Regions from separate parts of the Streptomyces sp. NPDC048370 genome, predicted to be linked through region 2. Evidence: predicted binding sites of a transcription regulator. Region 2 holds the regulator's gene; the other holds the start of a gene.
What was found. The regulator HspR, encoded in region 2, represses chaperone genes until heat shock. The targets are predictions, from matches to a motif close to TTGAGNNNNNNNNNCTCAA.

Region 1: a site for HspR is predicted at 2,155-2,173, ahead of lon (endopeptidase La). Genes of this name have one in related genera too.

The regions. Positions count from the first base shown of each region.
Region 1 covers NZ_JBICYI010000009.1:35,966-39,369, reverse strand. Annotated here, with positions in the region: gene lon (endopeptidase La) at 1-2,132, opposite strand, end outside; gene ACGFYP_RS20380 (GNAT family N-acetyltransferase) at 2,264-2,902, shown strand; gene ACGFYP_RS20375 (RNA polymerase sigma factor) at 3,028-3,404, shown strand, end outside.
Region 2 covers NZ_JBICYI010000003.1:490,291-493,694, forward strand. Annotated here, with positions in the region: gene dnaK (molecular chaperone DnaK) at 1-30, shown strand, start outside; gene grpE (nucleotide exchange factor GrpE) at 30-674, shown strand; gene dnaJ (molecular chaperone DnaJ) at 705-1,898, shown strand; gene ACGFYP_RS09650 (heat shock protein transcriptional repressor HspR) at 1,903-2,358, shown strand; gene ACGFYP_RS09655 (hypothetical protein) at 2,461-2,934, opposite strand; gene ACGFYP_RS09660 (helix-turn-helix transcriptional regulator) at 2,937-3,404, opposite strand, start outside.

The sequences.
Region 1 (3,404 bases), on a different contig from region 2:
AGCGCCGTCGTCATCGTGATGCCCGCGCTCGGGCCGTCCTTCGGGACCGCGCCCGCCGGGAAGTGGATGTGCACGCCCCGGTCCTTCAGACCGCTCACGGACAGCTCCAGTTCCGCGCCGTGCGACCGCAGGAAGGAGAGCGCGATCTGCGCGGACTCCTTCATCACGTCGCCCAGCTGACCCGTCAGGGTCAGCCCCGCCGCGCCCGTCTCGGGGTCGGCGAGCGAGGCCTCCACGAAGAGGACGTCACCGCCCGCGCCCGTGACGGCGAGTCCGGTCGCCACGCCCGGTACGGACGTACGGCGCTCGGCCGGGTCCTGCGCGGACTCCGGGATGTGGTGCGGCCGTCCGATCAGCCCGCGCAGATCGTCCACTCCGACCGCGAACGGCAGCTCGCGGTCGCCCAGTTCGTGCTGGGCCGCGACCTTCCGCAGCAGCCGCGCGATGGACCGCTCCAGGTTCCGTACGCCCGCCTCCCGGGTGTACTCGCCCGCCAGCTTCCGCAGCGACGCGTCCTCCAGGACCACCTCGCCCGGCTCAAGGCCCGCGCGCTCCAGCTGCCGGGGCAGCAGGTGGTCGCGGGCGATGACGACCTTCTCGTCCTCCGTGTACCCGTCGAGCCTGACCAGCTCCATCCGGTCGAGCAGCGCCTCCGGGATCGCCTCCAGGACGTTCGCCGTCGCGAGGAACACGACGTCGGAGAGGTCGAGTTCGACCTCCAGGTAGTGGTCGCGGAAGGTGTGGTTCTGCGCCGGGTCCAGAACTTCCAGGAGCGCGGCCGCCGGGTCGCCCCGGTAGTCCGAGCCGACCTTGTCGATCTCGTCGAGCAGGACCACCGGGTTCATCGACCCGGCCTCCTTGATGGCGCGGACGATCCGGCCGGGGAGCGCGCCGACGTACGTACGCCGGTGGCCGCGGATCTCCGCCTCGTCCCGTACGCCGCCGAGCGCGACCCGGACGAACTTCCGCCCCATCGCGTGCGCGACCGACTCGCCGAGGGAGGTCTTGCCGACGCCGGGCGGGCCGACGAGGGCGAGGACGGCGCCGCCGCGCCGGCCGCCGACCACGCCGAGACCGCGCTCGGCGCGCCGCTTGCGTACCGCCAGGTACTCGGTGATGCGCTCCTTCACGTCCTCCAGGCCCGCGTGCTCGGCGTCGAGGATCGCCTTGGCGCCCTGGATGTCGTACTGGGTCGCGTCGTCATCGGTTCGTTCGTTCCACGGCAGTTCGAGGACGGTGTCGAGCCAGGTGCGGATCCAGGAGCCCTCGGGGGACTGGTCGCTGGACCGCTCCAGCTTCTCGACCTCCTTGAGGGCCGCCTCGCGCACGTTCTCGGGCAGGTCGGCGGCCTCGACGCGGGTCCGGTAGTCGTCGGACTCGTCGCCGTCCGTCTCGCCGTTGAGGTCGCGCAGCTCCTTGCGTACGGCGTCCAGCTGGCGCCGGAGCAGGAACTCGCGCTGCTGCTTGTCGACGCCCTCCTGGACGTCCTTCGCGATGGACTCGGCCACGTCCTGCTCGGCGAGGTGCTCGCGGAGCTGGGCGGTGGCGAGCTTGAGGCGGGCGACCGGGTCGGCGGTCTCCAGGAGTTCGACCTTCTGCTCGACGGTGAGGAAGGGCGAGTAGCCGGAGTTGTCGGCGAGCGCGGAGACGCCGTCGATCTGCTGGACGCGGTCCACGACCTGCCAGGCGCCGCGCTTCTTCAGCCAGCTGGTGGCCAGCGCCTTGTACTCCTTGACCAGCTCGGCCACGGAGCCGGGCAGCGGCTCGGGCACGGTCTCCTCGACGACGCTGCCCTCGACCCAGAGGGCGGCGCCGGGGCCGGTCGTACCCGCGCCGATCTTGACGCGGCCGAGGCCGCGGATGAGGGCGCCGGGGTCGCCGTCGGACAGCCTGCCGACCTGCTCGACGGTGCCGAGGACGCCGGTCCCGGCGTACGTACCGTCGACGCGGGGCACCAGCAGCACCTTGGGCTTGCCGGTGCCGCTTCCGGAGCGGGCGGCGGCCTGGGCGGCCTCGACCGCGGCGCGTACGTCGGTGTCGGACAGGTCCAGCGGCACCACCATTCCGGGCAGCACGACCTCGTCGTCGAGCGGCAGCACAGGCAGAGTGAGCGGTGAGGACGTCGAAGCCATGATCTCCCCTTCGGCAGTCAAGTTGAGCTATGTGGACTCAATGCACGTGAGCCCGTGGATGTTCCCCGGGGGACGTTCGCTCTGAGCGATCACTCTGGTGCGGGGCGGAGTGGCGACGGTGTAATGCCTCCATGGACACTACGCCTCTTACTTCCGCCTGGGTGGCGGGCTGGACCGTCTCGCGGGGCACTCCGCCCGCCGTCGTCGAGCCCTGGGGCTGGCGGATCGACGTCGGCCTGCCGACGCACGTCTTCCGGCACGTCCTGCCCGCGCCGGACGCGGTGTCCGTGGGGAAGCTCTGCGAGGAGATCGACGTACCGGGCGCGTGGCTGAAGATCATGGCCGGTCCCGAGGAGGCGGCCGGGTGGATCACCCCGGGGTGGACCGTCCCCGACGACCCCGGCTACATGATGACCAAGACCCTGGACCCGGGGGCCCGCCCGCCGGCGCCGGAGGGGTACGCGCGGACGACGGAGACGCGGGACGGGGTGATCCGGGTCCGGATCGTGGCCCCGGACGGCACGCTCGCCGCGCGCGGCCAGATGGCCCCGGCGGGGGTCACGGCCGTCGCCGACCAGATCGAGACCCACCCCGAGCACCGCCGCCGCGGCCTCGGCGCGAACGTGATGCGCACCCTGGAGGCGGCCGCCGCCCAGACGGGCGCGACCACGGGCGTCCTCTCGGCCACCCGCGACGGCCTGGCCCTCTACGACAGCCTGGACTGGCGCTACGAGTGCCCGCTGACGGGGATCGTGCGGGACGCCGGGTAAGGCCGCGGTCCGGACCGCGCCCCCCGCCGGGGCCCGCCGGAGCCCGCCGGGGCCCGCCGGAGCCCGCCCGGAAAACGAGGGCGCGGAATTGCAACCTCCGCACCCCTCCCCCGCGTTCAGAGGTCGTGACGACGAGCTTTCCCGGGTGCGGGCAGTGCACCGATGACGGGGCCGCCGGGGGCGGGGCCGAGGACGGACCGTCAGGCGCCGGACCGGCCGACGGCGGACCTGCCGGTGCCAGGCCTGCCGGTGCCAGGCCGGCCGGTGGCAGGCCCGCGCGGCCGGTCGGCGAGGGCGACGCGTGCGACGGGCACCTCGTCCACGCCGTCGCCGACGGCGACAAGGACGCGCTGTCCCGGCTGTTCGCCCGGCACGCGGGCCCCCTCTTCGCCCATCTCCTCAACCGCGGCTTCCCCGCCCAGACCGTCGAGGACGCCGTCCAGGAGACGTTCCTGACGGTGTGGAAGAGCGCGTCCGGATTCCACGAGGGCAGCGTCACCGC
Region 2 (3,404 bases):
CCCGGTGACGCGAAGGGCGGCGCTGCCTGATGACGGAGGAGACCCCGGGCTTCGAGGAGAAGCCCGACGTCCCCTCCGGCGCCGACGACGCCGCCGAGTCCGCCGAGACCCCCTCCACGGAGGAGGGCTCGGCGGCCCCGGCCGGGGACGCCGCACAGACGGCCGGCCTCACGGCACAGCTGGACCAGCTCCGCAGCGCGCTCGCCGAGCGCACCGCGGACCTCCAGCGGCTCCAGGCCGAGTATCAGAACTACCGCCGACGGGTGGAGCGTGACCGGGTCACCGTCAAGGAGATCGCGATCGCGGGCCTCCTGACGGAGCTGCTGCCCGTGCTCGACGACGTCGGCCGGGCCCGTGACCACGGCGAGCTCGTGGGCGGCTTCAAGTCGGTTGCCGAATCGCTGGAGACCGTCGTCGCCAAGATGGGTCTGCAGCAGTTCGGCAAGGAGGGCGAGCCCTTCGACCCGACGATCCACGAGGCCCTGATGCACAGTTACGCACCGGACGTCACGGAGACGACCTGCGTGGCGATCCTGCAGCCGGGGTACCGGATCGGCGAGCGGACCATTCGGCCCGCGCGCGTGGCGGTGGCCGAACCCCAGCCCGGGGCGACGCCGGCCGCGAAGGAAGAGAAGTCGGCAGACGAGGAGAGCGGTGGCCCCGAGGAGGGCTGACGCGAAGATCGTCCGGGAGGAGGGACGTCGATGAGCACGAAGGACTTCGTCGAGAAGGACTACTACAAGGTTCTCGGCGTCCCCAAGGACGCCACCGACGCCGAGATCAAGAAGGCGTACCGGAAGCTCGCCCGCGAGAACCACCCGGACGCCAACAAGGGCGACGCGAAGGCGGAGGCGCGCTTCAAGGAGATCTCCGAGGCGAACGACGTCCTCGGTGACCCCAAGAAGCGCAAGGAGTACGACGACGCCCGCGCGCTCTTCGGCAACGGTGGCTTCCGGGCCGGTCCCGGCGGGCAGGGCGGCTCGTTCAACTTCGACCTGGGCGACCTCTTCGGCGGCGCCCAGGGACCCGGCGGGGCGGGCGGCGGGGCCGGCGGCTTCGGCGGCGGCCTCGGCGACGTCTTCGGCGGACTGTTCAACCGGGGCGCGGGCACCGGCGCGGGCACGCGTACGCAGCCGCGCCGCGGCCAGGACATCGAGTCCGAGGTGACGCTCAGCTTCACCGAGGCCGTGGACGGCGCCACGGTGCCGCTGCGGATGTCCTCCCAGGCGCCCTGCAAGGCCTGTTCGGGCACCGGCGACAAGAACGGCACGCCCCGCGTGTGCCCGACCTGTGTCGGCACCGGCCAGGTCTCGCGAGGCAGCGGCGGCGGCTTCTCGCTGACCGACCCGTGCGTGGACTGCAAAGGCCGCGGCCTGATCGCCGAGACCCCCTGCGAGGTCTGCAAGGGCAGCGGGCGGGCCAAGTCCTCCCGCACCATGCAGGTACGCATCCCCGCCGGCGTCTCCGACGGGCAGCGGATCCGGCTGCGCGGCAAGGGCGCTCCGGGCGAGCGCGGCGGACCGGCCGGCGATCTGTACGTCGTCGTCCATGTCGACGCCCACCCGGTCTTCGGCCGCAAGGACGACAACCTGACCGTCACCGTGCCCGTCACGTTCGACGAGGCGGCGCTCGGCGGCGAGATCAAGGTGCCGACGCTCGGCGGCCCGGCGGTGACGTTGAAGCTGCCGGCCGGCACGCCCAACGGCCGGACGATGCGCGCCCGCGGCAAGGGCGCGGTCCGCAAGGACGGGACGCGCGGCGATCTGCTGGTGACGGTGGAGGTCGCGGTGCCCAAGGAGCTCGACGACAAGGCCCGCGAGGCCCTTGAGACCTACCGTCAGGCGACGGCGGGCGAGGACCCCAGGGCAGAGTTGTTCCAGGCCGCGAAGGGAGCTTGACCCGATGGACAGCCGACCGGGACGCAGCCGCAATCCGTACGAACTGACCGACGAGACGCCGGTGTACGTCATCTCGGTGGCGGCCCAGCTCTCGGGTCTGCACCCGCAGACCCTGCGTCAGTACGACCGCCTCGGCCTGGTCTCTCCCGACCGTACGGCCGGGCGTGGTCGGCGCTACTCGGCCCGTGACATCGAACTGCTCCGCACGGTGCAGGCGTTGTCGCAGGACGAGGGCATCAACCTGGCTGGCATCAAGCGCATCATCGAGCTGGAGAACCAGGTCGCCGCGCTCCAGCAGCGCGTGGCCGAGCTGTCGGCGGCCGTCGAGGGCGCGGCGTCGGCGATGCGCCAGCGCGAGGCGCAGGTCCACGCCTCGTACCGGCGCGACCTGGTGCCGTACCAGGACGTGCAGCAGGCGAGCGCGCTGGTGGTCTGGCGCCCGAAGCGCACCGGCGAGTAGCGGTTCTCGTACGAAGCCCCCTCCACGGACGGTGGAGGGGGCTTCGTCGTGCTCGTAGCCGTAGCCGTAGCCGTAGCCGTAGCCGTAGCCGTACGGGAACGGCTACGGGATGAGCTCCGCGACGATGTTCGTCGCCGTGTCCCACCACGGGGCGCCTCCGGTGCCGAAGGCGGCGGCGAGGGTGGTGCCGACGGCCCGGTCCAGGGGGGTGGGTTCGGTGTCCGGGGCCCAGTCGGCGTCGGCGGTGCCGTCCCCGCTGGACTCGAACGTGCCGAGGGGGCGTCCGTCGCGGAGCAGCCGGCTCTCGACGTACGAGCAGGGGACGAGCCGGTAGCGGGTGCCGGAGACGGTGGCGTCGACGCGGTACGAGCGCCGCAGGAGCCGCCCCCGGCCGGGGCGGATCCGCGCGGGCGCGCCGTCGACGGTGAGGGTGAGGCGGGCGGCGGCGCGGGTGCCGATGGGGATCAGCGGGTCGGGTTCGTCGCCGGGGGCGCGGACCAGCTCCACCGTGGGCAGCTCATGGCCGGAGACGCGGAGGGTTCCGGCCGGTCCGTCGAGGTCGATCTGTACGTACAAGGTCAGTGATCCTGCTCCAGAAGCCCGGACTGGGCGATGAGGTATCCGAGTTGCGCGCGGCTTCCGCTGCCGAGCGCCGAGGCGAGTTTGGCGATGTGGGCCCGGCAGGTCCTGACGTTCATGCCGAGCCGGCGGGCGATGGCCTCGTCGACGTGGCCCTCGACGAGGAGTTTGGCGATGGATCGCTGGATGCCGCTGATGCCGTCGAGCGGCGGCTGGTAGGTGACCGGGTTCTCCAGCGGGATCGCCTGCAGCCAGAACTGCTCGAAGACGCCGACGAGGTACTCGACGAGGCCGGTGTGGCGCAGTTCGAGGGCGACCTGGCGGTCCCGGCTCGCGGGCACGAAGGCGACCTTGCGGTCCACGATGATGAGGCGGTCGATGATCTCCTCGAGGGTGCGGACCTCGACCTCGGGGCCGATGCGCTCCAGATAGGCCAGGGTGATCGGCTGGTGCCGGGCCGTGTGCTG